3 regions of the Arthrobacter sp. I3 genome follow, and region 2 is predicted to be linked to each of the others. Evidence: riboswitches for the same ligand, from Rfam matches in the RefSeq annotation. Region 2 holds a riboswitch; each other region holds the start of a gene.
What was found. Region 2 has a riboswitch for thiamine pyrophosphate ahead of Y706_RS0119160 (bifunctional hydroxymethylpyrimidine kinase/phosphomethylpyrimidine kinase). Riboswitches for the same ligand answer to the same signal wherever they lie in the genome.

Region 1 (3,767 bases), on a different contig from region 2:
GTTTGAGGCCTACTTCTTTCAGCAGCTGCAGCACGGGCGCCGCGGTGCCGGCGTCGAGCTCGGCCTGCACGCCCTTGTAGTTGAGCTTCGCGCGGCTGCGGACCTGTGCCCGGCGCACGAGGACCGAGGCGACCTCTGCCGCGGCGTCGAGCTCGAACTCCCAGACGAACGCCGCGCACAACTGCCCGGCGAGCAGGCTGCCGGCGGCCTCGCTGATGATCTCCGGATGCAGCGGAATCCGGCCGTCCGGGGTGTAGAAGGTCTGGCCGCGGCGCCGGGTCTCGGCGTCCAGCGCCCCGCCCGGGGCGACAAAGGAGGGAACGTCGGCGATGGCGTAGAAGACCTTGTAGCCGCCGTCGCTCCGTTCGATAAAGAGGGCCTGGTCCAAGTCGGTGGACGACGCCGGATCGATGGTCACGAACTCGACATGCGTGAGGTCAAGGTCCGGGAGCTTGTGCTCGGCCACCGCCGCCGCCGCGTCGCGCAGCACAACTTCGGGGAACGGGCCGGGCAGTTCCAGCGTGGTGCGCAACGCCTTGAGGGCCCCGGCAAGCTGGTTCTGCTGCTCGTGGACACTGGGGGTCAGGCGATGATGGGACACGAAAATCAGGGTAGCCCGATTTCCGCTATTAGTCTTGGATGATGAGCGCAACTGCGGACGATCCTGCCCTCTACAACAGCTTCCTTGCCGACCTGCTGGGAGTCTTGGCGTACGGCGAACTTTCCGCCTTCGAGCGGCTGTCCTCGAGTGCCCGGTATTCGCCCACGCTGCATGACCGTGCGGTGCTGGGCAGGATGGCCGTGGTCGAGTTCCAGCATTACGAACTCGTCCGGACCCGGCTCGAGCGCATGGGCCTGGATACGGAGGCCGCCATGCTGCCGTTCCAGCCCTCGGTGGACCACTTCCACGAACGCACGCGCCCATCGGACTGGTACGAGGCCCTCATGAAGGCCTACGTGATCGACACGGTCGCCGCGGACTTTTACGGCGTCGTGGGCCGGTACGTCGACGCCGCGACCCGTGAGTTAATCGGACAGGTCCGCTCCACCGGTGAGTCCACGGCCGTGCTGCAGGCGCGACTCAAGGCCGCCCTGGCCGATGACCCCCGGCTGGCGTCGCGCCTGGCGTTGTGGGCCAGGCGCCTGCTGGGGGAGGTATTGAACCACGCCCAGCGTGTCAGCGCTGAGCACGCGTTCCTCGGCGGACTGTCGGGGCTGGACGACGCCGGCGCCCGGGGCGCTGGTCAACGGCCTGGCGGCCGAACTCGCAGCGAATCACGCGCGCCGGATGACGGAGCTGGGTCTCGCCGGATAGTTTCAGTGCCGGCCGGCATTACGGGCTGGGGACCTGCTTAGGATGCGGCGGCGTCCAACGCCGCCAGCAAGGCTCCGGCGGCGTGGGCCGGATCAGCGGCGTCGGTGATCGCCCGGACCACGACGATCCGCCGGGCACCGGCATCGACTACCTGCTCCACGTTACTGAGGTCGATCCCGCCGATCGCGAACCACGGCAGCACGCTTTCGTTGACTTTGCCGGTTCCCTCCGCTTCCGCCCCGCCGATCGCCTGGGCGGCGTAGCGCACCAGATCGAGGCCGACGGCGGCGCGTCCGGGCTTGGTGGGCGTCGCCCACACGGGGCCCACACAGAAATAATCGAGCCCTTTGCGGCCGGGCGCGGCAGCGATGGCGGCGTCCACCTGCTTCGGGCTGTGGGTGGACAGGCCGATCACGGCATCCTTGCCGAGAAAGCCGCGGGCGGCGTCGAGCGAAATGTCCTTCTGGCCGACATGGAACACCGGAGCCCCGGACAGGGAGGCGATGTCCGCCCGGTCATTGACGGCCCACAGCCGCCCGTGGCGCTGCGCCGCGGTGTGCAGGACCTCCAGCAGTTCCAGCTCCTCGGAGGCCTCGAGCGACTTGTCGCGCAGCTGGATGATGTCCACGCCGCCGGCGAAGGCGGCGTCCACGAAGTCCTCGAAGTCGCCGCGGTCCCTGCGGGCGTCGGTGCAGAGATAGAGGCGGGCGGTGGTGTGGAGAGGGTCCTGGCTCATGGGACCAGCCTAGTTCCTCTAAACTGGGCGCATACCGCGGGAGCCCGCAGCAGCCATGTCGCCGCTGCCCGGCTGAGAGGGCGTCAGAGCCGACCGCTTGACCTGATCCGGCTAGTACCGGCGTAGGGAAGGAATTTTTCATGGGCACACGAGCAGGCCGTGCAGCCGGAGCCGCAAATGACGCCGCCGCCCAGGTTTGTGACACAGGGCCCGGTACCGCAGAGGGAATCATCGCGGGGGATACGACTGCCGACGTGGCCGTGATCGGCGGCGGGGTGATCGGCCATGGCATCGCGTTCGAGGCCATCCGCTCGGGCCGATCCGTGGTCCTGATCGATGATGCTCCCGGCAGCGGAGCCAGCTGGGCCGCGGCCGGCATGCTGGCCCCCGTGAGTGAACTGCACTACCAGGAGGAACAGCTCCTGGAACTGATGCTTGAGGCCTCCCGGTTGTGGCCAGGATTCGCTACGGCTCTCGACGCCGGTGCCGCCGGCGCGGATTCCCCGGCGGGTACCGGCTACTTAACGACGCCGACCCTGGCGGTGGGGGCCGACGCGGCGGACCGGCGCGCGCTCGCGGACTTGAGGGAAGTCCAGCAGGCATGCGGCCTGGCCGTGGAGCCACTGACAGTGCGCGAGGCGCGCACCCGGGAGCCCCTGCTGAGTCCCGGCATCTCGTGTGCCTTCGACATCCCGGCCGACCACCAGGTGGACCCCCGCCTGCTGATCACCCGGCTCGCCGGCGTACTCGGTGCGGAAGGCGGCAGCTTCGTCCGGCGGGGCGCGGCGGGCCTGCTGTGGCAGGACGGACAGGTGGCGGGTGTGCGGTTGGCCGGCGGCGGTTCCGTGCGGGCTGCGGAGACCGTGGTCGCCAACGGGCTCGGCGCCGCCGCGCTCGAGGAGCTTCCGGCCGGGCTGGCGCTGCCGCTGCGGCCCGTCTACGGCGACATCCTCCGGCTTCGCGTGCCTCCGCATCTGCAGCCGCTGCTCACGGCCACCGTGCGGGGCATGGTGCGCGGCATCCCGGTGTACATCGTCCCCCGCCAGGACGGCACAGTGGTGATCGGGGCCACCCAGCGGGAGGATGGACCGTCGGATCCGCACGCGGTTTCCGCCGGCGGTATTTACCAGCTGCTGCGGGATGCCCAGCAGCTGGTGCCTGCGGTCGCCGAGCTGGAGCTTTTAGAAGCCACGGCGCGGGCGCGGCCCGGCACTCCGGACAATGCCCCGCTGCTGGGGCGGGTCGCACGAGCGGACGGCGGGGACGTCCCGGGACTCATCATCGCCACAGGATTCTTCCGGCACGGCGTCCTGCTGACCCCCGCCGCCGCCGCCGTGTGCCGGCAACTCATGGACTTCACGCCGGACCCGCGCTGGGGCGGGTTCCGCCCGGACCGTTTTTCCCGCATCCCGGTTACGTCCGGGGACAGCCCCAAGAAGGAAGCAGCATGAACATCCGACTTAACGGAACGGAGCAGAGCGTCGCCGACGGCGCCTCCGTCTCCACACTCGTCACCCAGCTTACGGGCCGGAGCATCGGCCCCGACGGCCGCGCCGCCGACGGGCGGAAGCTCGGTGTCGCCGTCGCCCGCAACGCCGAAGTGGTGCCGCGCAGCCAGTGGCACGCCACGGCGCTCGCCGACGGCGACGACGTCGAACTTGTCACGGCAGTCCAGGGAGGATGACCAGCATGAACGAGACGACATTCGCAGGAACA
Region 2 (13,729 bases):
CCTGCCGCTGTGGAACGTGTACAGCTTCTTCACGCTGTACACGAACGCTTCCAACGCAGATGGAGGACAAGCGAAGGGCTACGACGCCAAGCTCCGCTACGACGGCTACGCCGACACCCTTGACCAGTACCTCATGGCCAACACCGGGGACCTGGTCCGGAACATGACCGCCCAGCTGGACAGCTACGACATCTCCGGCGCCTGCGACGAGCTGCGCAGCTACCTGGACATGCTCACGAACTGGTACGTCCGCCGCAGCCGCCAGCGCTTCTTCGACGAGAGTGTGGACGCCTTCGATGCGCTCTACACCGCGCTGGAGACCGTCACCCGCGTGGCCGCCTCCCTGCTGCCGCTGATCTCCGAGGAGATCTGGCGTGGCCTCACCGGCGGGCGTTCCGTCCACCTGGCCGACTGGCCGGATGCCGGACTGTTCCCGGCCAACCCGGGCCTGGTCGAGGCGATGGACCGGGTGCAGCAGATCTGCTCCACCGGCTCCTCGCTGCGCAAGGCCGCGAACCTGCGCGTGCGCCTGCCGCTGCAGGAACTCACGGTCGTGGCACCGGGCGCGGACGCGCTGGGCGGCTTCGCCGCCGTCGTCGCCGATGAACTGAACCTGCGCTCGGTCCGCCTGCTGGACGCCGAGAACGCCTCCCCGGAGGAGTTCGGCATCGAGCAGAAGCTCGTGGTCAATGCCCGGGCCGCCGGCCCGCGCCTGGGCAAGAACGTCCAGCAGGCCATCAAGGGCTCCAAGTCCGGCGACTGGTCGGTCAGCGACGCCGGGGTGGTCACCGCCGGCGGCCTCGACCTCGAACCGCAGGAGTACACCCTGGAAACCGTCGTGGCCGAGGCCGCGGAAGGCGAAGGATCCCGCGCAGCGGCGGTCCTGCCCGGCGGCGGGTTCGTGGTCCTCAACACCGAGGTCACCCCGGAGCTGGAAGCCGAGGGCATGGCCCGTGACATGGTCCGCGCCATCCAGCAGGCCCGCAAGGACGCCGGACTCAATGTCAGCGACCGGATCAGCACGTCCGTCACGGCGAAGCAGGACGTCGTCGAGGCGCTGCTGGCCAACGCGGAGCTGGTCAAGACCGAAACCCTGACCGTCGAGCTGGAAACCCTGGCGGCCGACATCAAGGACCCGCAGGTCAGCGTTGCCAAGAAAGTTGGAGCCTAAACCATGACCGATGAATTCTCCGTTGAAAGCGTCTACGCCGAGCTGCTGGGCCGGGCGCCGGAAAACAAGATGGAGCCGCGGCTCGCCCCGCTGCACCGGGCCATGGAAATCCTGGGGGAGCCGAACAAGGCGTTCCCGATCATCCACGTCACCGGCACCAACGGCAAGACCTCCACGGCCCGGATGATCGAGGCCGGGCTGCGCGCCCACGGCCTGAGCACCGGCCGGTACACGAGCCCGCACCTGTCCAAGGTCACCGAGCGGATCAGCATCGACGGCGCCCCGGTGCCGGATGAGACGTTCGTCCGGATCTGGGACGAGATCCGTCCCTACCTGCAGATCGTGGACGGCGAACTCGAGGCGGCGGGCGAGCCCCGGCTGACCTACTTCGAGTGCCTGACCATCCTGGGCTTCGCGGTCTTCGCTGACCAGCCGGTCAACGTCGCCGTGATCGAAGTGGGCCTGGGCGGCATCACCGACGCCACGAACGTCGGCGACGGCCAGGTGGCCGTCGTCACCCCGATCTCCCTGGACCACACCGATCTGCTGGGCGACACCACCGGGGACATCGCCTACGAGAAGGCCGGCATCATCAAGCCCGGCAGCTTCCTCATCAGCGCGGCGCAGCCGGTCGACGCGGCCCAGGTCCTGCTGGAGAAGGCCAAGGAAGTCAACGTGCCGTTCCGCTTCGAGGGCGTGGAGTTCGGCGTCGAATCCCGCACCGTCGCGGTCGGCGGCCAGATGGTCACCATCCAGGGCATCGCCGGACGCTACGAGGACCTGCTGGTGCCGCTGCACGGCGCGCACCAGGCCGAGAACGCCGCCGTCGCCATTGCCGCGCTGGAAGCGTTCTTTGGCGGGGAAAAGGCGATCGACGCCGAGATCCTGCAGGAGGCCTTCGCCTCCGTCACCTCCCCGGGACGGCTTGAGGTGGTCCGCACCGCGCCGACCATCATCGTGGACGCCGCCCACAACCCGGAGGGCATCCGGGTCTCCGCCGAGGCCATCCACGAGGCCTTCAACTTCACCAAGCTCGTGGTGGTGGTCGGCGTGCTGCGGGAAAAGGACGCCGAGGAGATCCTGCGCCAGCTCAAGGAATCCCTCGGCGGCCTCGCCACCGAATACTGCTTCACCCAGTCCAACTCGCCCCGGGCCGTCCCGGCCGAGGACCTGGCCGAAATCGCGGTTGACCTGGGCTTCGGCGAGGAGAACATCCACGTCGCCGGGAAGCTCGATGACGCCCTCGAATGGGCCGTGGAACGGGCCGAAGCCGACGACGAGCCCGCCGGCGGGGTCCTCGTGACCGGTTCCATCACGCTCGTCGCGGACGCCCGGATCCTGCTCGGAAAGGCGGACGCGTAAGCGATGGCGAAACTCACCAAAGCCCAACGCGAATGGCGCCCGGGCATGCCCAAGAAACGACGTTCCACGAAGGTCATGTTTGCCTCCACGGTCCTGCTGCTGGAAGCATTCGTGGTGCTCTTCGGGACACTGGCCGTCTTTGGACTGCACCGGAACGAATACCCTGCGGCCCTGGTCTTCTCGGTCGGGATCGGCCTGTGCCTGGTCTTCGTCTTCACCTGCGCTGTCCTCTCGAAGCCGTGGGGAGTGGCTCTGGGCTGGGTCCTGCAGCTCGTGCTGATCCTGGGCGGCATCGTGGAACCGGCCATGTACCTCGTCGGCGCGCTCTTCGCCGTGGCGTGGTGGTACGGGATCCGGACCGGCATCCGGATTGACCGGGAAGCTGCCCAGCGGGAGCGCGAGCAGGCCGACTGGGACGCCGCCCACCCCCAGGGCCCCGCGCCGGGAAACAGCGCCTGAAACAGCGCCTGAACCTGTGCCCGGGCACCTGGCCCGAACCCCGTAGACTTGACCTAAATCCCACCCCAACACATTGGAGCAGCTGTGAGCATTGAGCGCACCCTCGTCCTGATCAAGCCCGACGGAGTCGCCCGCAACCTGTCCGGCGCCATCCTGAGCCGGATCGAAGCCAAGGGCTACACCCTGGCCGAGCTCAAGAAAGTCGACGCGAGCCGCGAACTGCTGGAGCAGCACTACGAGGAGCACGTCGGCAAGCCGTTCTACGAGCCGCTGGTTGAGTTCATGCTCAGCGGCCCCGTGGTCGCCGCGATCTTCGAGGGCCACCGCGTCATCGAGGGCTTCCGCACCCTCGCCGGTACCACGGACCCGACGACGGCGGCGCCCGGCACCATCCGCGGCGACTTCGGCCGCGACTGGGGCCTGAAGGTCCAGCAGAACCTGGTCCACGGCTCGGATTCGGCGGAATCCGCCGAGCGCGAGATCAAGATCTGGTTCTAGCCCGAATTTCGGGACACCCCCACCGAGGGGAAAGTTAAGGCCAATGTTCGTACCGGACATTGGCCTTAACTGTCCCCTCGCGGCGGTTGGGGCTTCTCGGCCCGCTCCGGGCCGCGGGGACCTCTCAGCGGCTGGCGAGGCGCACTAGATTCGAGAACTGGCGGGTCTGCATGACCCAATGCGCGGGCTCCAGCATGGTGATGCTCAGGATGGGTTGCAGCCATTGTGGCTGTAGCGACCAGTACCCGCTGACTACCAGCCGGGTGCGCTCACCCGCGGACTCCCGCAGCTCGAATCCCCAGAGCGAGTCGGTGCAATAGCGTGGCCGGGTTCGTGCCGGGTCGAAGGGACGCCCCCGGAGATCGATCGACATACGCAGGCCCAGGAACCGCTCGGGTTCAAGCGCCGCGACCGCCCACCACTCGCTGCCGTCGGGCTTCGCCGCCAGGCGGTCACCAGCGGCGATCTCCTGCCACTCGGGATGGATGCTCTCTGTGCTGCGGCGCCCGAAGTTGTCGAGACGGTCCCAGCTGTACCAGCCGGCGCGATCCGTTCCCATCTGCACCAGCCAGGGCCACACGTGCGAAGGGGGCGCATCGATGGTCACCGCCATGGTCGCCCCTCGCGTGCTGCCCGGAATCAACCCCGCCCCCGGGTAAGGTCCCCGCACTTCGTCAACGGTCGCGCCCCAGCGAAGCAGGCGTGGCCGCACGAGTGTCAGGTAGCCGGCAGTGAAACCGGCCACAGCGCCCGCTGCCAGCAAGGCTCCCCTCGGTGCAGGGTGCATCATCGCGCTTCCCCTTCATTGGTCAGGTGTTCCCGGAAGAAGCCGAGGATGCGCAGACGCGCGTCCTCGGCGGAGGGCTCGTGGTAACCGGCCGCAACCAGCTTCGCGAGCACCTTGTCCCCGAATGTGAGCTCCGACGGGCCATGCCTGTTGAGGAAGCCGTGACCGGCGTCGGGATAGACCTTGATGTCATGGTCTATCCCGACGTCGGCGAGCAGCGGCTCCAGACGCGCCGGGACCTTGCGCACTCCGGGCCAGCGGTCCCTGGCGCCGTAGCTGCCAACGATGGGGCAAGCCCGGGGCATTGCGCGGGCAGTCCCGTCATCGAGTCCGCCGTAGTTGACGCTTGCCGCGGCGAAGTCATGGTCCGGGGCCAGCATGAGGGCGAACCCCCCGCCCATACAGAAGCCGATCACGCCGATCCGGCCGGTGCAGCCGTCCCGTCCGGCCAGCCACGCGCGGGTGAGGTCCAGGTCGCCGAGGGGCCGCCAGCCGCGGATGAGGGACCACAAGCACGCCGCCCTGCTGCCCCAATAAAACAGGTCAGGTGCCACGGCGAGGAACCCCTCGCCGGCCAGCCAGTCGGCCTGGTCTCTGGTGTCACGGCTCAGGCCGAGTGCGTCATGGATGACGACGACGCCGGGCCACGGACCGGCACCGGCCGGCGTCGCCGCGTAGGCAGGCATGTCCCCTCGTTCGGCGTGAATGCTCACAACGGTCATGGGTCCTCCCGTGCACGCACCACCGCGCCGGGCGCCGCGGCCGGGATGCGCAGTCTCGATGGCATTAGCCTGTGATGCTGCCTGAAGACGTGGACGAAGCAGGTTTAGCGAGTTGGGCCGTAATCTGATCCGTCCATTCGTCGACTGCCGCCCAGTCCCGCAAATCCCCAAATCGGCCGCCGGTGAGCCTGAACAACACCCGGAGCGGTGCCGGCATCTGGCCGGCCTGGTAGACGCCGGAGAAGAGTTTGTGGCCTCGAAGCGGAACTTCTTTGATCAGGACTTCTGCCAGACGTTCCTGTTGCATTGCCGCGCCGCGCCGGCGAATCGGCTTTGGCAGCGCATCCGCCATCCCTACACTGAAGGCCCACACGGGCCGACTGGCCAGCTCGCGGGCATGGTGTTTGAAGAACAGCAAAGCCGGGGGCAGCCAGGCCTGGTTGTGGACGGCGCTGCCGACCACGACAGCCTCATAGCGGGAGAGGGCCCCGACGTCCTCCACGGACCGGCACTCCACCTCGCCCAGTGCACCCGCCATGCGGGATGCCATATGTTGTGCCATCTCCCGGGTGGACCCCAAAGCGCTTGCATACGCAATAAGAACAGTCATCATGAAGCCTCCGGTCTTCCTTCCTCCAGCCTTATGTAACCTGCGTGCGCGGGGTCGTGCCATAAGTCCCGAGATGGGCCCGGAGCCTCTCATCGAAGAGACAGCTAAGGCCAATGCCCGGCGCGAGCATTGGCCTTAACAGTCTCTTCGACGCGGTTGGGGCGTTTAGTAGCCGGAGGTACCGATGAAAACCTGGATGAAGGCGAAGAAGATCGTCGCGACGACGGCGACGTACAGCAGCGCCGTAATGATCCAGCCGGAGTCGCCGATCACCTTGGTGGGACCGGCGGGCAGGGCAATCACGCCGTGGGAGATGTTCCGGACGCTCACCCAGACGAACAGCGGGATCATCACGGCCCAGACGATCATGCAGAACGGGCAGAGGATGTGGATGGCGTACAGGGCCTGGGACCAGAGCCAGACCACGAACGCGAAGCCCAGCGTCACGCCCGCCTGGAGCCCCAGCCAGTACCACCGGGAAAACCGGGCGCCGGCCAGGATACCCATGGCCGTGGTGATGATCACGGCGAAGGCGACGATTCCGATGAACATATTGGGGAAGCCGAACACGGAACTCTGCGGTGTCTGCATGACCTGGCCGCAGGAGATCCACGGGTTCACGTCGCAGACCGTGACGTGGTTCGGGTCCTTCAGGACCTCCAGCTTCTCCAGCACCAGGGCCCCGGATGCGAGCCAGCCGATGACGCCGGTGATCAGCAGGAGCCAGGCGAACGGGCGGTCGCGGGTCATCGTGGGAAGGGGCCGCGCCGCGGGGGCCGGGCCGGAACCCGGTTGGTGCACGGTCGCGTCGCCGGCAGTGCTGGAGATGCTGGGCATGGAAATTGAGTCCTTTTTTAGTCGTCCTGACCGGGTGCTTCTTGCCCCGATTGTAACGCCGGAGGCTGAGCAGCGCCGGAGAACGGCCCCGCCGGCCGCGCGCGGCCGCACCTGCTGCACTTCCGGCCCCGCCTGCCCCTGCTTTCACGGCTCCTGTGAGACAATGATCGTGGCTGGAACCCGATCCACATCCGGATTCCGGTCCGGCGATTTTGTTTCAAGACCGCCAATGATGAGCAGGGAGCTGCGGATCCTCTGATTCCAGCTGTCCCGCAATGCCATTGGACGGCACCTGGTTGTGGCGTGTAGGTCAACGGGTTCCAAAACAATCTCGCCGGCCCTCCAGGGCTGCCGCACCCCACTGCCGGTGCGAACCTGAGGGTATTCAATTGACTTCTGTCAATGCCTGCGGGTGTTGACGCATATTTGCCCCCAAGGGGCGCCGAATGTGGCGGCGCATCAGGGGCAGGAGTGTCGCCACATATGGATAATGACCAGGTAGTAGCCGGAAACGAAGAACTAGTAGTCACCGGGGAAGCGCAGGGAACTGCGGAAGCAGAGGCTCCGGTAGCGCCGAAGAGGGCCGTACGGACCCGCCGGAAGGCGCCCGTCGCCAAGGTCAACGCCGCGGAGGCGGCCGAGGCTGTTGCCGAAGCTGCGGCCCTGGCCGACGCGGCCGGTTCAGATGAGCCCGTCCGGGGCCGCCGTAAGCCGGCCAACGTCGAAGCAGCCGTAACTGAAACTGTTGAACCCGAAGCTGCTGTATCTGAAACTGCTGCAGCCGAGACTGCGGCCAAGGCGCCCGCGCGGCGCACCCGGACCCGGAAAGCTGTAGCAGCCCCGGAACCGTTGCCTGCCTTCGCCGGCGACGCCGAAGCCGGCGCACCTGCCGCGGCTGAGGCCCCCGCAGCAGCTGGCGCTGACGCAGCTGCCGCCGCAGAAACGGCCGCAGGGACGGTTGCAGAGAAGCCGGTCCGCCGCCGTGCCAGCCGTGCCAAGGCCGCCCCGAAGGCCGAAGAAGCACCCGCGGCAGTACTCCCGGCCGAAGAAGCCGCCGCGGCGGAAGCACCCACCGCGGAAGCCGCCGCAGCCCAGCCTGAAGAGCCGGAAGCCCGCCCCGAGGAAAGCCCGGCCGCGTCGCTGTTCATGGAACCGGGTGCCCTCACTTCCGTCATCTTCCAGGCCCCGGACCTGAGCACTGTGGTGCGTCCGGCCCCCGTTGCCGCCGCTGCAGCTGAGCCCGAGGACGAGGAAGGCGACGAGGACGAGGACGCCGGCAACCGCCGTCGGCGCCGCAGCCGCGGCCGGCGCGGCCGCACCCGCACCTCTGCCGAGTCCGACACCGAGTCGGAAGGCACCGAAGAAGAGGGCGACGAAGGCTCCGAGGTAATCCTTGAAGACGGTGTGACCTCCCGCCGCCGCCGCCGCCGTCGCCGTGGAGACCAGGACCTGGAGCTGACCGGCGGGGAAGGCGACGATCCGCCCAACACGGTGACCCGCGTCCGTGCGCCGCGTGCCATGGCCGAGGCGCCGGTGAACAACCGCGTCACGTCCGTCAAGGGCTCCACCCGCCTGGAAGCCAAGAAGCAGCGCCGCCGCGAATCCCGCGACACCGGCCGCCGCCGTACCGTCATCACCGAGGCCGAGTTCCTGGCCCGCCGCGAGTCCGTGGACCGCCAGATGATCGTCCGCCAGCGCGACGACAGAATCCAGATCGGTGTCCTTGAAGACGGCGTCCTGGCCGAGCACTTCGTGTCCAAGACCCAGCAGGACTCCCTGATCGGCAACGTCTACCTGGGCAAGGTCCAGAACGTGCTGCCCTCCATGGAAGCCGCTTTCGTGGACATCGGCCGCGGCCGCAACGCCGTGCTCTATGCCGGTGAAGTGAACTGGGAGTCCGTCAACCTCGAGGGCAAGCAGCGCCGCATCGAGAACGCGCTGAAGTCCGGCGACTCCGTGCTGGTCCAGGTCACCAAGGACCCGGTCGGCCACAAGGGCGCCCGTCTCACCAGCCAGATCTCACTGCCCGGCCGGTACCTCGTGTACGTGCCCGGCGGTTCCATGACCGGCATCTCCCGCAAGCTGCCCGACGTCGAACGCAACCGCCTCAAGCGGATCCTCAAGGACCGCCTGCCCGAGGACGCGGGCGTCATTGTCCGCACCGCGGCCGAGGGAGCTTCCGAGGAGGAGCTGACGCACGACATCAACCGCCTCCGCGCGCAGTGGGAAGGCATCGAGAGCCAGTCGACGTCCACCAAGATCCTCGCCCCCGAGCTGCTCTACGGCGAACCTGACCTGACCATCAAGGTGGTCCGGGACGTCTTCAACGAGGACTTCTCCAAGCTGATCGTCTCCGGCGAGGAAGCCTGGGACACTATCGAGGCCTACGTCACCTACGTCGCACCGGACCTCGTGGGCCGGCTTGAGAAGTGGACCAAGGACACGGACATCTTCGCGGCCTGGCGCATCGACGAGCAGATCCACAAGGCCCTGGACCGGAAGGTCTTCCTGCCTTCGGGCGGTTCGCTAGTGATCGACCGCACCGAAGCCATGACCGTGGTCGACGTCAACACCGGCAAATTCACCGGCTCCGGCGGCAACCTCGAGGAAACCGTCACCAAGAACAACCTGGAAGCGGCCGAGGAAGTCGTCCGGCAGCTGCGCCTGCGCGACATTGGCGGCATCATCGTGATCGACTTCATCGACATGGTGCTCGAATCCAACCGCGACCTCGTGCTGCGCCGCATGGTGGAGTGCCTGGGCCGGGACCGGACCAAGCACCAGGTGGCCGAGGTGACCTCGCTGGGCCTCGTGCAGATGACCCGCAAGCGGATGGGCACCGGGTTGCTGGAAGTATTCGGCGAACAGTGCGAAACGTGTGCGGGCCGCGGCATCGTCACCCACGACGAGCCGGTGGAGCACCGCCGTGCCAACACGGTCGCCGCGGAGCACTATGTGCCGCGCACCGAGGCGCAGCCTGCTGCCCGACCGGAACGCAAGAGCCGTCGCCGCGGCAGGGGAGGCCAGGGCGGAGAGACCGCGCCGGCCGCATCCGCGCCCGTCCACGCCGAACCCACCGAGGCCGAACGCCACGCCAAGGCCGAGGCCACCCGGGCCGCGCTGGCCAACATCGCCGCCGCAGCGCACGCCGCGCACCTGCACGACGGGGAGGCAGCCGCAGCCAGCGACGCCGGGGCCCGCCAGGCCGCCGTCGACGCCGTCACGCAGCTCGCAGCCGCCGACGAGGCAGCCGGCCGCCCCGCAACGGTGCTGACGTTTGGCGGCGAGCAGGTGGCCCTGCCCTTCGTCGAGCACGCGGAGGACGCGCCGTCACCGGCCCTGACCCTGGACCTGCTGACCGAGGCTTTCGCAAACCTGGGCGAAGCCGAGGCCGGCAAGCCGGACCAGGCCGCCGGCCAGGCCGCCGGCCTGGCGGCCGGGCAGGCAGCGGCTGTTGCCGCACCGGAAGCCACGGCGCCCGAGGCGCCGTCGGCCGTCCGCGCTGCGGAGGCGCCGGCGTCACGCACGGCTGACACCACGACGCTGCGCGGCCGCCGCGCACGCCGCAACCGGAGTGCCAGCCGCGCCCAGGGTGCAGCCAACGAAACCTCTGTGGAGCACCGCGAGGCAACCCGGCCGGCCGCGGCCGGATCGGTCCACGAGGCCAAGGCTCCCGCTGCGGCCAGGCCTGCGTCCCTCCCGGCCGGCAACGAGCCGATCATCCTCGGCGTCGGCGTGCCGGCGTCGGAGCTGTAGTCCTCCGCGACTGACCACGTCCCCGTCCGGTCATTATTTCGACTGGTCGGGTTGCGGGTCCGGGTCAGGGCAGACGTAACATACGTCCGCCCGGGCCCGGGCCCGCTCGTGCGTTAACGGGTCCGCAGGGTGGCAGCGGCTAGGCTGGAACACTGACACGGGGTGCCGGGCATCGGGCCGGCTGAGATCCAGACCCGTTGAACCTGTCCGGTTAGCACCGGCGAAGGGATGTCTGCCTTGTCCGCGAGACCGAATCCGTCCGAGTTCCTCCCGCCCAATTTTCTGCACAGCGAGTCTCTGCCGGCGCCGCCGCGCATTCCCCGTGTGCTGGCCATCGCCGGCTCCGATCCCTCCGGCGGGGCCGGAATCCAGGCCGACCTGAAGAGCATCGCGGCGAACGGCGGCTACGGCATGGCTGCCATCACCGCCCTGACAGCGCAGAACACCCAGGGCGTGCGTGCCGTCCACGTTCCCCCGGCGGCGTTCCTCACGGCGCAGCTGGACGCCATCAGCGACGACATCGGCATCGACGCCGTCAAGATCGGCATGCTCGGTGACGCCGCCGTGATCGACGCCGTCCGCGGCTGGCTGGAAAAGATGCGCCCCGCCGTCGTGGTCCTGGACCCGGTGATGGTCGCCACCAGCGGGGACCGGCTCCTGCAGGAATCCGCCGAGGCCGCCCTGCAGGCCCTCCTGCCGCTGGCGGACCTCATCACGCCCAACCTCGCCGAACTCGCCATCCTGCTCAAGGAGCCCGTCGCGGCCGACTGGTCCGAGGCCCTGGCGCAGGGCAAGCGGCTGGCCGCCCTGACCGGCACCACCGTTCTGGTTAAGGGCGGACACCTCCAGGGCGGCGGGCATGCCCACGGCGCCGGCGCCGACGGCCACGCCGCCGGCAACGGCGCCGCGGACGGCTGCCCGGATGCGCTGGTCAACACCGGCGGCCTGCTCGGCCAGGAAACGGTCGTGGTGTCGGGGGAGCGGATCGCGACGCGCAACAGCCACGGCACCGGCTGCTCCCTGTCCTCGGCCATGGCCACCGTGCAGGCCCGGGTGGGGGACTGGGAAGCGGCGCTGCGCGAAGTCAAGCCGTGGCTGCTGGGCGCGCTCCGCGAAGCCTCGGCCTTGGACGTCGGCTCCGGCAACGGCCCGGTCCACCACTTCCACCACCTCCAGCACCTCCAGGGCAGGCACGGTCCGGCAGTGGGGGAGTTCGCCGCAGCCCTGCGCGCAGGAGCCGCGGGCGATCTTGAGGCGATCTACGCCCTGGACTTCGTCCGCGGACTGGCCGACGGCACCTTGCCCGAGCACGAGTTCGCGTACTACCTCGCCCAGGACGCCATCTACCTCAACGGCTACTCCCGGGTCCTGGCCCGGGCCGCGGCGATTGCCCCCAGTGAGGCCGAGCAGCTGTTCTGGGCCCGTTCGGCGCAGACCTGCCTGGAAGTCGAATCCGAGCTGCACCGTTCCTGGCTCAGCACCCGCCCCACGGCCTCCACCCTGGGCCCGGTCACGAAATCGTATGTGGACCACCTGCTGGCCGCCTCGGTCTCCGGCAGCTATGGCGTCCTCGTGGCGGCGGCGCTGCCCTGCTTCTGGCTCTACGCCGAGGTCGGTTCCACGCTGCACCGGGAGTTCCTGGCCGGCGGCGCCCCCGGGGAGCACCCCTACGCCGGCTGGCTGCGGACCTACGCCGACGAGGACTTCGCCGCCGCGACCCGGCAGGCCATCGCGTACACGGACACGGCGGCCGGGCGGGCATCGGAGAGCGAGCGGGAGGCCATGGCCCTGGCCTTCCGGCAGTCATCGCGCTACGAAGTGGACTTCTTCGACGCGCCGCGGCTGTACGCCTGACGCGAGCTGGTCCGGACTACCGGTACGATAGTGGGGCACGGTTCCGGAAGTCGTTGCGGCAACACAGCTCAGGATGGTCAAGATCCCGGCCAAGAACATTGGCGGGGACTTTGCATCAAGACACTGTGGCGCCTATCACGGACTACCCGCCGGAACCAGCCTCATTTGCGGCCGAAGGCAAAATTAGCGTATTCTAGATCTTCGGTGCTTACGCCAACACTTGGGTTATGACCCTGAGAACAGTCCACTTGGAATTCCAAATGGATTTGTTCCGGGGGTAGCTCATGGGTTCCCCCGGGGAATCCACCGGCGTTGAGGCACAGCGTGAGCCGGTCCAAACAATTTGGCCCCTGGTTCCGCACGCAAATCTAGTAATAAACGTCGAGAGAAGTGAGTTCCCCAGTGGTGTACGCGATTGTCCGCGCAGGCGGCCGCCAAGAGAAGGTTTCCGTTGGAGACTTCGTTACCCTGAACCGCGTCCCCGGTGGAGCCGGCAGCACCTTTGAGTTGCCCGCACTGCTCCTGGTGGACGGTGACAAAGTCACGTCTGCTGCTGCGGACCTGGCCAAGGTAACGGTTACGGCTGAGATCCTCGAAGACCTCCGTGGTCCGAAGATCGTCATCCAGAAGTTCAAGAACAAGACCGGTTACAAGAAGCGTCAGGGCCACCGTCAGGAACTGACCAAGGTCAAGATCACCGGTATCAAGTAACTCTTCGTTACTGTTCAGGTTCCAGCAGATTCCCCAGAATTTTTGAAGGCAGGCATTTCAAATGGCACATAAAAAAGGCGCGAGTTCCACTCGCAACGGTCGTGACTCCAACGCCCAGTACCTCGGCGTCAAGCGCTTCGGTGGCCAGGTAGTTTCCGCAGGCGAGATCATCGTCCGCCAGCGCGGCACCCACTTCCACCCGGGCGCCGGCGTAGGCCGCGGCGGGGACGACACCCTGTTCGCCCTGACCCCCGGTGCTGTCGAGTTCGGCACCCGCCGTGGTCGCCGCGTTGTGAACATCGTGGCTGCTGCAGCTGCAGAGTAACAATAAGTTCTAAATCGGTGGGGCGGGCCATTAGGTCCGCTCCACCGGTGTTTTAACCGCATTACAATCATCTTGGGCCCCTTTGGGGGTCCGGGGAACAGCACTGAGGAGATCCACGTGGCGAGCTTTGTAGACCGGGTAGTACTGCACGTATCCGGCGGTACCGGCGGCCACGGCTGTGTCTCCGTCCACCGCGAGAAGTTCAAGCCCCTCGGCGGTCCCGACGGCGGCAACGGCGGCAACGGCGGCGACGTCATCCTTCGCGTGGACCCCCAGACCACCACCCTGCTCGACTACCACCACGCGCCCCACCGGCACGCCACCAACGGCGGCCCCGGCATGGGCGACTGGCGCGGCGGCAAAAACGGCGAAACCCTGATCCTTCCGGTGCCGGTGGGCACCGTAGTGAAGTCCAAGTCCGGCGACGTCATCGCCGACCTCGTGGCCGAAGGCGACGAATACATCGCCGCCGCCGGCGGCATCGGCGGCCTCGGCAACGCCTCCCTGTCCTCCCAGAAGCGCCGCGCGCCCGGCTTCGCGCTGCTCGGCATCGAAGGCGAATCCAGCGACGTCGTCCTGGAACTGAAGTCCATCGCCGACATCGCCCTCGTCGGCTTCCCCTCCGCCGGCAAGTCCA
Region 3 (13,729 bases), on a different contig from region 2:
ATTGGCTACATGGTGTTCGGCCTGGCCATGTCCACCGTGGCCGGCCTGGGCGCCGCGGTGTTCTACGTGGCCCACCACATCACTGTCCAGACCAGCCTGTTCCTGGTGACCGGCCTGATTGAACGCCGTGGCGGCAGCTCGTCCATGGACCGTGTGGCGGGACTGGCCAAGCTCTCCCCGGTCTTGGGGGTCCTGTTCTTCATTCCCGCCATGAACCTCGCCGGAATCCCGCCGTTCTCGGGTTTCCTGGGCAAGTTGGGGCTGCTTCAGGCAGGCGTGGAACTGGGGACGCCGCTGGCCTACGCCCTGGTGATCGGCGGCGTGCTGACGAGCCTGCTGACCCTGTTGGCGATCGCGAGGGTCTGGAACCGGGCGTTCTGGCGCAAGCCCGGGGACGCCGAACACCCGGATCCGGTGCTCCTGGCAGCGCCGGCCGACTCCGCCACGGGTGACCGGGCCGGCAAGACGAATGTGACCCTGCTGCCCCGCACCATGGTGGGCTCCACCCTGGGCCTGGTGGTCTTTGGCGTGGCCCTGACGGTCTTTGCCGGGCCGCTGTTCAGGGTGGCCGACCAGTCCGCCCAGGAGATGCTGGACCGGACCTCCTATATCCAGGCCGTGCTCGGCCCGGACGCGCCCGTGCCGCCGGTGCCTCCGTCGCTCCATCCGGCGCAGGTCCGGGAGGGCGGCGGGAAATGAACCGGAAAAGGATCTCGCTGCGCCAGGAACTGCCGCTGCTGGTCTGGCTCGTCTTTGTCTGGGGCGCGCTCTGGCAGAACTTCAGCCCGGGCAATCTCCTCTTCGGCGCCCTCATCGCGGTGCTCGTGGCGCGCATTTTTTATCTGCCCCCGGTGGAACTCGGCGGCCGCTTCAACGTGCTCCGCGCCGTGCCGTTCGCCCTCATCTTCCTCGGAAAAGTCGTCGCGGCAAGCTTCCAGGTCCTGTACCTGGCCGTGGTCCGCGGCCCCAACGTGGTCAGCGCGGTCGTAGCCGTGCCGCTTCGCAGCCATTCGGACCTCCTGGTCACGGCCACCGGGCACGTGATCTCGCTGATTCCCGGGTCCCTCGTGGTGGAGGTGGACAGGTCGACGTCCACGCTCTACATCCACGGCATCAACGTCCGCAATGCCGAGGACGCGGCCAAGCTGCGCAAAGAGGTCCGGGACACCGAGGCCGGGCTGATCCGGATCATGGGGACCAAAGCCGAACTTTCCGCCCTGACACAGGAGACCGCCGCATGATGCAGACCGTCCTGACGGTCACCGCCGTCGTATTGTCCCTGGCCGCCGCGGGGGCGATCGTCCGGATCGCGCGGGGGCCCTCGCTGCTGGACCGGGTTCTGGCCGCCGACGTGCTGCTGGCCATCTTCGGCGCGGCCCTGTGCATCGACATGGCCGCCAACCGGCACCTGAACAACCTGATGCTGCTCGTTGCGATTTCCCTGATCGGCTTCGTCGGCTCGGTCACCGTCGCCCGGTTCGTGGCCGACAGGCGGGAGGGCGTCCGTGAATCCTGACACAGTGATCGACGCCGTCTCCGCCGTGTTCATGGTGACCGGAGCCCTGATGTCCCTCGCGGCCGCCATCGGGCTGCTGCGCTTCCCGGACCTCATGAGCAGGATGCACGCGGCCACCAAACCGCAGGTCCTCGGCCTGTTCCTGCTGCTGGCGGCCCTCGGCCTGCAGATGCGGACCTGGTCGGTGTGGCCCGTCCTGCTGGTGGCCTGGCTCTTCCAGCTGCTCACCGTCCCCGTGTCCGCCCACATGGTGGGCCGGGCCGGCTACCGGACCAAGCACCTGCACCCGGAGCTGCTGAGCTCCGACGAGCTCGAGGCGGTAGTCCAGAAGGCCGCCCAGCAGGCGGCCACGCACGGAGCGGACGACGACGACCGCTGAGCCCCCGACCGGGCCCGGCGGACCCGGCCGGCACGTCGACGGACGCGGCCGGGGCCTTCGACTGCCGCGGCGGGCGCCGCGGCTGGTCGGGTCAGGTCAGACGACGTCCTGGGTCTTGGCGAAGCGGGTGATCGCGCGCTGGGTGCCGCGGTTGGCGAGCACCTGGATGATGGCGCTGACCGATGCGGAGATCAGGGCGAACGTCAGGGCCGAACGCAGGGTGGTGGGGACGTCGTCCTCCTGGCCCTTGGGCGGCTTGTTGCCCGTGGACTTTTCCCACAAGGTGTCCACCAGCTTGGTGCCGGCAAAGCCGGCCAGGAGGCTGACGCCGGTGCCGAGCAGCTTGATGAGGATGTTCATTCTTCGGTCTCCTTGGGACGGGAACGGTTTTCCCCTAGCCTAGCGTTCCGGGGTGAGGACCATCCGCAGGGCCTCGACCACGAGTTCGTGATCCGCCTTCTGGGGCAGGCCGGAGACGGTGACGACGGCGACGGCGCCCGTGCCGCGCACGTAAATGGGGAACGCCCCGCCGTGGGCGGCGAACTCCGACTGATCCCACCAGGCGTTGTCCTCGATCCTTCCGCCGGCGGCGCGGGCCCGGAGGCCGACCAGCAGGGACGGGACCTCGTACCGCATGGCGGTGCGCTTCTTGGCGTTGATCCAGCGCTCATTGTCCGGTGTGGCGCCGTCCAGTGCGGCGTGGAAGAGCACCTGCTGGCCTTTGGTGATGTCGACGGCGATGGGCAGCGAGCGTTGCCTGCCCAGCTCGACAAGGAGGAGCCCGAGGTCCAGGGCGTCATCCTTGCTGAACGACGCGAACTGGAGCGCCTCTATCTCGGCCAGCACGCGGCCGATGAGCGCCGCCAGGGAACCCTGCGGCTGCGGCTCGCTGGAGTCGGGATCGTATTCCCCGGAGGGATCTTGGGTGACCGGTGTGTGCGACAAAATATTCCAGCTTTCCGGTGGGTGACGAGGCCGCCCGCTGGCGGGTCCGGGGGTCCGGCACGACGACTCTACCAAGAGGGTTTTCCGGGCCGCCGGGACTGCCGCCGTCCGCTCCGCGATTGTGACGGCACACCACTGAAAACCCGGCCGTCCGGGTGTAAACTGAGCCAGCCCACAAGGGCGAAAATAATTACGACAGGGGAGCGCCGCCGTCGGGCATCGCCGGAACAATCCGGGGAAACCTTTGGTGGGCGCTGAGAGTGCGGACAGCCGCAGACCCTCGAACCTGATCCGGTTAGTACCGGCGCAAGGGAGTCGAGTTCTCAGGGTGCGCGGAGGGCGGCGGAAGCCGAGACCGGCCGGCGCACCCTCCCCTCCTGTTCCTCAGGAGGACGACATGACAGATATTTCAGCACAGCATGGTTCCGCCAGCCGTTCATCCGCCCGGCGCAACTACAGCTGGCGTGTGGTGGACATTGTGGTGGCCGCGTTGATCGCTGTTGCCGGCGGCGTCATTTTCTGGGCCTGGTCCCAGGGCGCGAACCTGATCTCGACTCCGGTCAACGCGGTCTACCCGCCGTTGAGCGGACTCTACGCCGGCGGCTGGATGATCCCGGCGGTGCTGGGCATGCTCATCATCCGCAAGCCGGGCGCCGCGCTCTTCTGCGAAACCGTCGCGGCCACCGGCGAGCTCATCATGGGTTCGCAGTACGGCACCACGGTGCTGATCTCCGGCATCCTGCAGGGCCTCGGCGCCGAACTGGTCTTCGCGGCCTTCCTCTACAAGAAGTTCAACCTGCCCGTCTCCGTGCTGGCCGGCGCCGGCGCGGGCCTCTTCTGCGGCCTGAACGATTCCTTCCTGCCGTGGGGCTGGAACATCGCCTACGAAGCCGGCGACAAGCTCGCCTACATCGTCTTCACCACGATCTCCGGCGCAGTGATTGCCGGCGGACTGGCCTGGCTCGCCACCCGCGGCCTGGCGAAGACCGGAGTGCTGGGCTCCTTTGCCTCCCGCAAGGCCGCCACGGAGCCCGTCTTTTCCTGAGCCCCGTCGCTGAATCCTGCAGAGAATCATGAGATCTTCACCGGGCGTCCGGCCGGCCGCCGTCACGGCCCGCGGCTGGGGCTGGCGGCATGCCGGACGGACCAGGCCCGCGGTCAGCGGCCTTGACCTGGACATCCAGCCGGGGGAGCGCGTGCTCCTGCTGGGGCCCTCCGGCGCCGGCAAGTCGACGCTGCTCCACGCCCTGGCCGGCGTGCTGGGCGACGGCGCGTCCGGCGCCTCCGGTGACCCCGGTGACCCCGGCGACCCCGGCGACGCCGAGAACACAGACGAGACCGGCAGCCTCCTGATCGACGGCGCCGCGCCACGGGCGCAGCGCGGCCGCGCCGGGCTGGTGCAGCAGGACCCGGAAACGCAGGTGGTGCTCTCCCGCCTCGGCGACGACGTCGCCTTCGGGGCGGAGAACCTCGCCGTCCCGGCGGCGGAGATCTGGCCGCGCGTGCGCGAGGCCCTCGACGACGTCGGGCTGGGACAGCTGCCGCTGGACCACCCGACGGCGGCCCTCTCCGGCGGACAAAAGCAACGGCTGGCGCTCGCCGGGATCCTCGCGATGCGGCCAGGGCTGCTGCTGCTCGACGAGCCGACCGCCAACCTCGACCCCGCGGGCGTCCTGGAGGTCCGCGACGCCGTGGGCCGCTGCCTGGACAAGACGGGCGCCACGCTGGTGGTCGTGGAGCACCGGGTGGGGGTCTGGAAAGATCTGGTGGACAGGATCGTGGTGCTGCAGCCAGGGTCCGCCACGGACTCCGCGGTCTTGATTGACGGACCGCCGGACCGGGTCCTGGCCGAGGCGCGGGACATGCTCATCGGTGCGGGCGTCTGGGTGCCGGGCTACGTCCCGGCGACGCGGATGCGGACACCGGCGCGGGGCGCGGGACAGACTCTGCTCACGGCCGACGCGCTCGCGGTGTCCCGCGAACGGCCGCGGCGGGCCGGGCTGCGCGACGGCTTCCGCACCATCGCGCCGCGTCCGGTCCAGTCCGGGCTCTCCGTCCGGGTCCGCGCCGGCGAGGCGCTGACCATCACCGGCCAGAACGGCACGGGAAAGTCCACCCTGGCGCTGACAATGGCCGGTCTCCTGCGGCCCGTCGCGGGAACAATCTCGGCCACGGCGGAGCTGAGCAGTCCCGCCACCGGTCACTCCAGTGGCCGCGTACGCGACAGCGCCGGACCCGATCCCTACCGGTGGAAGGCCCAGCAGCTGATCGCCAGGATCGGAACCGTCTTCCAGGAACCCGAGCACCAGTTCGTCACCGGCAAGGTCCTCGACGAGCTCATGTTCGGGCCGCGCCACCTCGGCTACGGCGAAGACCGCGTGGACGAACTGCTGGAGCGGCTGCGGCTGACGGAGCTTGTGGACGCCAACCCCTACACGCTCTCCGGCGGCGAGAAGCGACGCCTTTCGGTAGCCACTGTGCTGGCGGCGCACCCCCAGGTGCTGGTCCTGGACGAGCCCACCTTCGGCCAGGATGCCAATACCTGGGCCGAACTCGCCTCGTTCCTCTCCGAGCTCCTCGACGCCGGCACCGCCGTCGTGTCCGTGACGCATGACGCCGAATTCAGCGCCGTCCTCGGTGGCGCCGAACTCCGCCTCCGGCCACGGGAAACCGCCGCCGCGGACGCGCCCGGCCCGGATCTTCAGCTGCCGGAGGGAGCTTCGCCATGAGGGACGCACTGAGCCTGCGCGGCAACCATGCGCTGCTGACCCGAGCCAACCCGCTCGCCAAGTTCACGGCGGTCACCCTGATCACCCTGGTCCTGGCGCTCTCCATTGACTGGGTGTCGGCGTCGGTGGCGCTGGCGTTCGAACTGCTGCTCCTGCCGCTGGCGGGCCTGACTGTGGCCGTGCTGTGGCAGCGCGGCTGGCCGCTGATCCTCGCCGCGGCGCTGGGCGGCTGGAGCACGGCCATCCTGGCGCCCGATTCCGGACCCGTCCTGCTCGATGCGGGGATCTGGTCCATCAGCGCCGGTTCCCTGCAGTTGGGGATCGGCTTCATGCTCCGCGGACTCGCGATCGCCTTGCCCGCGGTGCTGCTGATGAGCTGCACCGACCCCACGGATCTGGCCGACGCCCTGGCCCAGAACGCGAAACTGCCGCACCGGTTCGTCCTGGGCACCCTGGCCGCGATGCGGCTCGTCGGAATCATGGCCGAGCAATGGCAGACCATCGGCATGGCCCGGCGGGCCCGCGGCGTGGGCTCGAGCGGCAACCCCTATCAGCGGTTCCGCGCCACGCTGGGCCAGAGTTTCGGCCTGCTGGTGCAGGCGATCCGGAGCGCCTCGCGGCTCGCGGTGACCATGGAGGCCCGCGGGTTCGGCGGTGCCGCCCGGACCTGGGCCCGGCCCTCAACGTTCAGCGGACTCGATGCCTGGGTGCTGCTGGGCGGGCTCGGCATCGCAGCCGCCGCCGTCGCCGCGGCCCTCGGCGCGGGCACCTGGAACCTCGTCTTCCTCACCCGCCAGTAGACCGGCGCCGCCGGTTATCGCATGGCGTGGGTATCCGTGTGAGATTGACGCCATTCCGGCCGGAATTGCCGTGGTTTATAAATCATGCGTGATATTTTCGGGAGCATGACTCAACCGACTGCTGAACACGTAGGCATCCTGCTCCGCGAGGCGCGCGGCGCCAAGGGCTGGACCCAGGGGCAACTCGCGGCCGAGCTGGGCACCAGCCAGAGCGCCATCGCCCGGATGGAACAAGGCAAGCAGAACCTGAGCCTGAAGATGATCCAGCGCCTGGAGGCGATCGTCGGGCACAGCATCGTCAAGGTGGGCCGGCCCCAGATGACCCACCTGCGCGTCGAGGGCGGCCGCACCCTCGCCGGCGCGGTGGACGTCAACAGCAGCAAGAATGCCGGCGTCGCGCTGTTGTGCGCCAGCCTCATCAACCGCGGCACCACCACGCTGCGCAGGCTTGCCCGGATCGAGGAAGTCAACCGGATCGTGGAGGTGCTGACCAGCATCGGCGTCGAGTGCACCTGGCTCAACGCGAACGACCTCCAGATCCGCCGCCCCGCCGTCCTGGACCTGGCCTCCATGGATGTGGAGGCGGCCCGCCGGACCCGCAGCGTCATCATGCTCCTGGGCCCGCTGCTGGACGAGGCCGACACCTACCGGCTGCCCTACGCCGGCGGCTGCGACCTCGGCACCCGCACCGTGCAGCCGCACATGCAGGCACTGCGCCAGTTCGGCCTTAGCGTGGAGGCGAAATCCGGGTTCTACGCGGTGCAGGCGCCGCCGTCGGACGGTCACGACCGCTCCTTCGTGCTCAGCGAACGCGGCGACACCGTCACCGAGAACGCCATCATGGCCGCAGCCCACCGCCGTGGCACCACCATCATCCGCAATGCCAGCCCGAACTACATGGTGCAGGATCTGTGCTTCTACCTGCAGATGCTCGGCGTGGACATCGCTGGGGTTGGCACCACCACGCTGAAGATCACCGGCCGGCCGTCGATCGACGCCGACATCGAATACTTCCCGTCCGAGGACCCCATCGAGGCGATGAGCCTCATCACCGCCGGCATCGTGACGAACTCGGAAGTCACCATCCGCCGTGTCCCGATCGAATTCATGGAAATCGAACTCGCCACGCTCGAGCAGATGGGCCAGCGGCTCGAGGTTTCCGGGGAGTACTTTGCCCGCAACGGCCGAACCCGCCTGGTGGACGTCACCACCAAGCCTTCGGAGCTGCGGGCGCCGGAGGACAAGATCCACCCCATGCCCTTCCCCGGGCTGAACATCGACAACCTGCCCTTCTTCGCGGTGATCGCCGCCAACGCCCACGGCCAGACCATGATCCATGACTGGGTCTACGAGAACCGGGCCATCTACCTGACCGAGCTCAACAAGCTCGGCGCCCAGGTCCAGCTGCTCGATCCGCACCGCATTTACGTCAACGGGCCCAGCAAGTGGCGGGCGGCCGAGGTGGGCTGCCCGCCTGCCCTCCGCCCCGCCGCCTGCCTGCTGCTTGCCATGCTGGCGGCCCGTGGCGTCTCGGAGCTGCGGAACATCTATGTCATTGAACGCGGCTATGAGGACCTGGCCGAGCGGCTGAACACCATCGGGGCGAAGATCGAGTATTTCCAAGACTGAGCCCCGCGTTGGTGTGGGGCGTTTCGGCGGATCCTGACGCACAATAGATTCATGCGCACCTTCGGCGTGGAGGAAGAACTGCTGATAGTGGACCCCGAATCGGGGATGCTGCTTGCCCTCGCTGACCTCATGCTGCCGGGTCTGGTGCCGCCGCAGCAGGAAGCCGCCAGGGTTCTCCCGGCACAGAAACCGGTCCACGAAGGCGCCGACTTCAGCTACGAGCTCAAGCTCGAACAGATCGAGACCCAGACGCATCCGTGCCTGGAATACACGGAACTGCTCCGGCAGCTCAGGCGTGGCCGGTCCCTTGCGGACCAGGCGGCCCGGGCGCACGGCGGGCGCGTCGCGGCCCTCGCCACGTCGCCCCAAGGCTCAGCCACCCACCTGACCCCGAATCCGCGCTATATGACCATGCAGCAGCGCTTCGGGCTCACCGTCCGGAACCAGCTGACCTGCGGCCTCCACGTCCACACCTTTGTGGAGTCCCCGGAGGAGGGCGTGGCGGTAATGGACCGGATCCGTGACAAGCTGGCCGTGCTGATAGCACTCAGCGCGAATTCCCCCTACTGGAACGGGGCCGAGACCGGATTCGAAAGCTACCGCACCCAGGCCTGGAACCGGTGGCCGGGCTCGGGTCCCACGATGATCTTCGGCAGCCTGCCCGTCTACCGCCGCGTGGTCACCCGACTGGTCGAAAGCGGCGTCCTGATGGATGAGGGGATGGTCTATTTCGACGCACGGCTGGCCCGGCAGCATCCCACCGTGGAGATCCGGGTCGCGGATGTTTGCCTGCGGGCCGAGGATGCTGCCTTGATTGCCGTGCTGGTGCGCGCCCTCGTGGAGTCGGCCGCGCGGGAATGGAACGACGGCGTCGATCCCGCCCCGGTGCCCACGCTGCTGCTGCGGATGGCCGCCTGGCAGGCCAGCAATTGCGGACTGCGCGGGGAGCTCCTGGACTTCGGAACCTTCACCCCGGCCCCGGCCGCGGACGTGGTCAGGGCGCTCGTGGACTTCGTGGCCCCGGTGCTTGAGGAACAGGGCGAGCTGGAGCTGGCGCGCGAGGGCGTCGAACGGATTCTTGCAGAGGGCACTGGTTCCCAGCTGCAGCGCGGCCCGTTCCGGGCCGGCGGCCTGCCCGCCGTCGTCGAGCGGGCCATCGAACTGACCACCCAGGGGTCCGTCACCGAGGGGCCGGCAGACAATCGTTCGGCCCTGGGCCGGTTGCGCCCGGCCTGACCGGGAGCCCACAACAGCTGCGGGTGCGGGACGCCAAAAGAAAAAAGCCGAAGAGGCGCCGCATTTATTGCCGAATGCTGATAGGGAATCACGGTTGTTTAATGATTGCCGCCCAGCCCTTTTCAGTTAACCGTTCCCGGCAGGGCAGCACGCCCCCGTTCGCCTTGCGAAAGCCTGATCCGGGTAGTCGAAACAAGAAATATGAGTACTACCTGTGACCGCCATTAATTCCATTCACTGAGGTTCGGGTATTGCCTACTCGGGCGCCCTGATAGGCCACTCGCCTTTACTGGAAGAGCAAGTTCAAGGTTTTCAGAAGGTTTCCAGAAGGTCTCACAATGTCACGTAACACGCCGGGGGGCGGTTGTGCTGTGCCACATATGCGCTGGTCAACGTCCTGCAATGCTCGCACAGCCCGCAGCGGCTGCACCTTTCGCCGACGCGGCACCCTGCCAAGGGTGCCGCGAACCGATTCAGAAATGGCCCCTCTTACTTCCCAAAGCCGGGTTCGCTTATGCGCCCGGCCCTGAAGATCAAATCCGGCCCGGCACTGGGGTGCCGAACAACATAGGAATTGAATTCACATGGTCTCGATTTATGTCTTGCTCATCGTTTTCCTGATTACTTTTGTGGCCGCCGCCGCCCTTGGCCGGTCCTGGTTCCACCGCCGCCTGCGCCGTCCCGAACTGCTTCGCAGGATTTGCCTTCTTGCCGGCTCAACGCTGCTGGTGGCAAATCTGGCCAGCGTTTTCCTCGATGCGCCCGAGTTGTGGCGGACTGCCGACCTCACGCTCACCCTTGGCGGGCTCGCGTCCCTGGGCGTTGCTTTGACGGCCCTGCGCACCGGGGGAGCCCCGGCCCGCCAGCCGCGCAGAGTTCTGGCCATCGGCGCCCACCCCGACGACCTTGAACTTGCTTGCGGCGGTACCCTGGCGAAGTTCGTAGACTCCGGACACGAGGTGCAGGGGCTCGTCATGAGCGATGGCACCCGTGGAGGGGATCCCCTGGAACGCTCCCTCGACGCGCGGCGCGGCGCGGCGTTCATGGGCCTCACCGGAATGACCCACTACAACTTCACAGACACGGACCTGTTCCGGCACAGCCAGGAAATGGTGGGTGTCATTGAAGCCGCCATCGCCCGCTACAACCCGGACATCATCCTCACGCATTCCAACCACGACCAGCACCAGGACCATCAGGCCGTCCACATGGCGACGCTGCGGGCCGCCCGCCAGCACCACTCAATCCTCTGCTATGAAAGCCCGTCGGCAACGCGGGACTTCAGCCCGAGCGTCTTCATTGACATCGACGACTACCTTGACGCCAAGGTCCAGGCCGTGAGGATGCACAGCGACCAGCTCGCCAAGCCGTACATGACGCCCGAGCGGGTCCGCGGCATCGCCTCGTTCCGCGGCGGGCAGGCGCGGCGCCGGGTCGCCGAAGCCTACGAACCCGTCCGTCTCCTGAGCACGGAAATGGAAAAGCTGTGATGCCCCGCGTGCTGGTCACCGGCGCCGGAGGCCCCGCGGGCCGCGCCGTAGCGGCCCAGCTGAAGTCCCGTGGCGTTCCCGTCCTGGGCACGGACATCCGCGAACTGCCCGCCGGGGCCGGCCTTACCGTCGTCCCGGTGCCGCCGGCCTCGGACCCGGACATGGTCTCGGCTCTGCGCCGGCTTGTCGTCCAGGAGGGCATCAACCTGGTCATCCCCACGGTGAGTGAGGAACTCCCGCAGCTTGCCGGGTACCGTGCCGCCTTCGGGACCGACGTCCGGGTCATCATCGGCGATCCCGGTCCGGTGGCTCTGGCCAACGACAAGCTCTTCACGGCCTGGCAGCTGCAGACCGCCGGGGTCCCCGTGCCGAGATTCGGCGTGCCCAGGGACTTCGCCGATGCCGGTGCCGCCATGGCCGCGCTCGGCGGCCCCATAGTTCTCAAGCCGCGGGTCTCCCGCGGCGGACGCGGCGTGATGGTCATCGACGGCAGCAAGCAGGTGGACTGGCACCGCCTGCCGGAAGGCCTGATTGTCCAGGAATTCATCCCGGGCACCGAATACGGCCCGATGGTCTTCGGCACCCCGGCGCACAACGGGGCCGCGCCGTTCGTCGTCGTCGTGGAGAAGACCGAACTGGCGCAGGGCAGCGTGGGCAACGCCGTGAGCACCCGCCGCGCCGAAGCAGGCGAGGCCATGGACGTCGGAAATCTGGCGATGGGGGCCGTCCGCTCGCTGGGCCTCACGGGCCCGGTCGACGTCGACGTCCGCCGGCGTGCCGACGGGACCCCGGCGGTCCTTGAAGTGAACGCCCGGTTCGGCGCGAACAGCAGGCAGGCCCCGGAACTGCTCGACGCCGTGCTGGCGTCGTTTGCCCTTCCCTCCTTCAACCCGGCCTCCTTCCGGCAAAGCACAGGAGCGTACGCCCATGTCCTGGTTTAGTTCCGCCTCCGCATCAGCCGTCCCCGGCGCCGAATACCTCCTGCTCCTCATCGGCCTGCCGATTCTGGTGTTCGGGCTCGTGAAGCTGCTCGTGCTGCCGCTGTCCGTCTGGTTTGAACTCCGTGCGGGGCGCCGCCGCCGCCGCGCAACGCCCACCCTGCTGGATGAGCGGCCCAGCGTGTCGATCATTGTCCCGGCTTTCAACGAGGCGACCGTCATCGAAAACTGCGTCCGCTCCATTCAGCTCACCCTGTACGACCGGTACGAGGTGGTGCTCGTGGATGACGGCTCCACTGACAACACGGCCGGGCTGATGCGCGCGCTCGCCGCGACGGATCCACGGATCACGGTCCTGACCCAGGCCAATGCCGGCAAGGGGGCGGCCCTGAACCTGGGCATCCGCCACGCCACGGGTGAGGTCCTCATGTTTGTCGACGCTGACGGGATCTTCTCCCAGAACACCGTCAAGCGGATGCTCCAGGGTTTCACTGACCAGCGCACCGGGGCCGTGTGCGGCGACGACAGGCCGGTAAACCTGGACCGGGTCCAGACCCGGATGCTGGCCTTCATCAGCCATGTCGGCACCGGGATGGTCAGGCGCGCCCTGACCATGATCGGCTGCCTCCCGATCGTTTCCGGCAACATTGGGGCGTTCCCCCGCCGGATCCTGGAGGAGATCGGGCCGTTCCGCGAAGACACGGTAGGCGAGGACCTGGAACTCACCTGGCGGGTGCACAAGGCAGGCTACCGGGTGGTCTTCGCCCCGCGGGCGCTGGTCTATGCCGAGTCGCCGTCAACGGTCCGGGCGCTCTGGCGCCAGCGCGTCCGCTGGGCCCGCGGGCTGCTGCAGACCATGGGTGTGCACAAGCGCATGATCGGCAACCTCCGGCACGGACAGTTCGGCGCGTACCTGCTGTTCAACACCATCACCATGGTGGTGCTCCCGGTGCTCCAGATCCTGGTACTCGTGGATCTGGTCTTCCTCACGGCGCTGGGCCGCAGTCCGTTCGGCGCGGACGTCTGGGCGATCCTTGGCTGGGTGGGGCTGTTCATCACGTTGCTGCTCACGGTGTTTGCCCTGGCCATGAACAGGGCGTGGAAGGACCTGCGGCACGCCTGGGCACTCCCGCTCATCCCGCTCTATTCCGTGTTTACGAGCCTGACCATGGTCGCCGCGCTGGTGCAGGAACTCCGCGGCAAGGAGGCGCACTGGAACAAGCTGACGCGGACCGGGGTGGTCAGCGTCACCGCCCCGGCGGTGCGCCCGGACGTCAGCGTTTGAGGCGCGGACCGGCTGCCTTCCCTGCCCTTGTGCTCCTGTCGGTGCTGGCGCTTGCCGCCACTGGGTGCGGCGGCCCGCAGGGACCCACGGCGCCCGCCGCGGAGCGCACTGTCGGCGTCGGCTACGAAACTGTGGTCGACGCCGCCTCGACGCTGCCGGAACTGGCCAGACGGCTCGATGAGGTCAACGCCAACAGCGTCACCATCAGCGTGGGGCGGCTGGACTGGACGGCGTTCCCTTGGGACGCCCACCCCGAGGTGGAGGCCGTCCCGGGCCGCGACCACGTGGCCGAAGCGGTCAAGGCACTGGGGACCGGCGGTGATGGCCGGAAACGCAAGGTCACACTGACCATCGACCTGCTGATCCCCGGCTGGATCCGCACCAACCCGGGCCTGGCCGGCATCAACTTCGACGGCACCCGCTCCACGGAGTTCGCCAGCGTCAGCGCACTCACGACAGGACCCGTCGGGGAGCGGCTGGTCGACTTCGTGGCCGAGGTGACCAGGCGGTACCAGCCGGACGCCGTGGCCTTGACGGAACTGATGTTCGATAACAACACCTACGGCGGCGACGACCGTGACTCCTACCGGCTGGCCAGCGGCGGGACGGACTGGCCGCGGCTCGCGAACGGGGACATCGACGTCGAACACCCGAGCCTTGGGGCCTGGCGGTCGAAGGCGGTGGCAGCCATCGTGGCCAAGGCGGCGGCGGCCGCGCACGCGAACGGCGCCACGCTCGACATGGACGTCCGGGCGCCGTGGCACGATCCCGCCGCCGACCGG

Region 1: linked by a shared signal. The riboswitch ahead of thiO (glycine oxidase ThiO) and the one ahead of Y706_RS0119160 (bifunctional hydroxymethylpyrimidine kinase/phosphomethylpyrimidine kinase) in region 2 are both predicted to bind thiamine pyrophosphate.
Region 3: linked by a shared signal. The riboswitch ahead of Y706_RS0102945 (ECF transporter S component) and the one ahead of Y706_RS0119160 (bifunctional hydroxymethylpyrimidine kinase/phosphomethylpyrimidine kinase) in region 2 are both predicted to bind thiamine pyrophosphate.

The regions. Positions count from the first base shown of each region.
Region 1 is NZ_KI914964.1:6,993-10,759, forward strand. It holds partial or broken gene Y706_RS26870 (RNB domain-containing ribonuclease) at 1-601, opposite strand, end outside; gene Y706_RS26875 (ferritin-like fold-containing protein) at 643-1,356, shown strand; gene thiE (thiamine phosphate synthase) at 1,353-2,051, opposite strand; TPP riboswitch at 2,078-2,198, shown strand; gene thiO (glycine oxidase ThiO) at 2,192-3,502, shown strand; gene thiS (sulfur carrier protein ThiS) at 3,499-3,735, shown strand.
Region 2 is NZ_KI914954.1:70,243-83,971, forward strand. It holds gene ileS (isoleucine--tRNA ligase) at 1-1,171, shown strand, start outside; gene Y706_RS0119120 (bifunctional folylpolyglutamate synthase/dihydrofolate synthase) at 1,175-2,533, shown strand; gene Y706_RS0119125 (DUF4233 domain-containing protein) at 2,537-2,992, shown strand; gene ndk (nucleoside-diphosphate kinase) at 3,077-3,490, shown strand; gene Y706_RS0119135 (hypothetical protein) at 3,615-4,103, opposite strand; gene Y706_RS0119140 (dienelactone hydrolase family protein) at 4,277-4,999, opposite strand; gene Y706_RS0119145 (flavodoxin domain-containing protein) at 5,064-5,702, opposite strand; gene Y706_RS0119150 (vitamin K epoxide reductase family protein) at 5,775-6,446, opposite strand; gene Y706_RS0119155 (Rne/Rng family ribonuclease) at 6,930-10,202, shown strand; TPP riboswitch at 10,351-10,448, shown strand; gene Y706_RS0119160 (bifunctional hydroxymethylpyrimidine kinase/phosphomethylpyrimidine kinase) at 10,431-12,056, shown strand; gene rplU (50S ribosomal protein L21) at 12,459-12,767, shown strand; gene rpmA (50S ribosomal protein L27) at 12,829-13,092, shown strand; gene obgE (GTPase ObgE) at 13,210-13,729, shown strand, end outside.
Region 3 is NZ_KI914902.1:43,425-57,153, forward strand. It holds gene Y706_RS0102915 (Na+/H+ antiporter subunit D) at 1-699, shown strand, start outside; gene Y706_RS0102920 (Na+/H+ antiporter subunit E) at 696-1,241, shown strand; gene Y706_RS0102925 (MrpF/PhaF family protein) at 1,238-1,516, shown strand; gene mnhG (monovalent cation/H(+) antiporter subunit G) at 1,506-1,895, shown strand; gene Y706_RS0102935 (DUF4235 domain-containing protein) at 1,992-2,255, opposite strand; gene Y706_RS0102940 (heme-degrading domain-containing protein) at 2,295-2,840, opposite strand; TPP riboswitch at 3,028-3,171, shown strand; gene Y706_RS0102945 (ECF transporter S component) at 3,238-3,885, shown strand; gene Y706_RS0102950 (ABC transporter ATP-binding protein) at 3,914-5,569, shown strand; gene Y706_RS0102955 (energy-coupling factor transporter transmembrane component T family protein) at 5,566-6,369, shown strand; gene Y706_RS0102960 (UDP-N-acetylglucosamine 1-carboxyvinyltransferase) at 6,475-7,998, shown strand; gene Y706_RS0102965 (glutamate--cysteine ligase 2) at 8,050-9,234, shown strand; gene Y706_RS0102970 (PIG-L deacetylase family protein) at 9,819-10,724, shown strand; gene Y706_RS23305 (ATP-grasp domain-containing protein) at 10,724-11,665, shown strand; gene Y706_RS0102980 (glycosyltransferase family 2 protein) at 11,652-12,947, shown strand; gene Y706_RS0102985 (hypothetical protein) at 12,989-13,729, shown strand, end outside.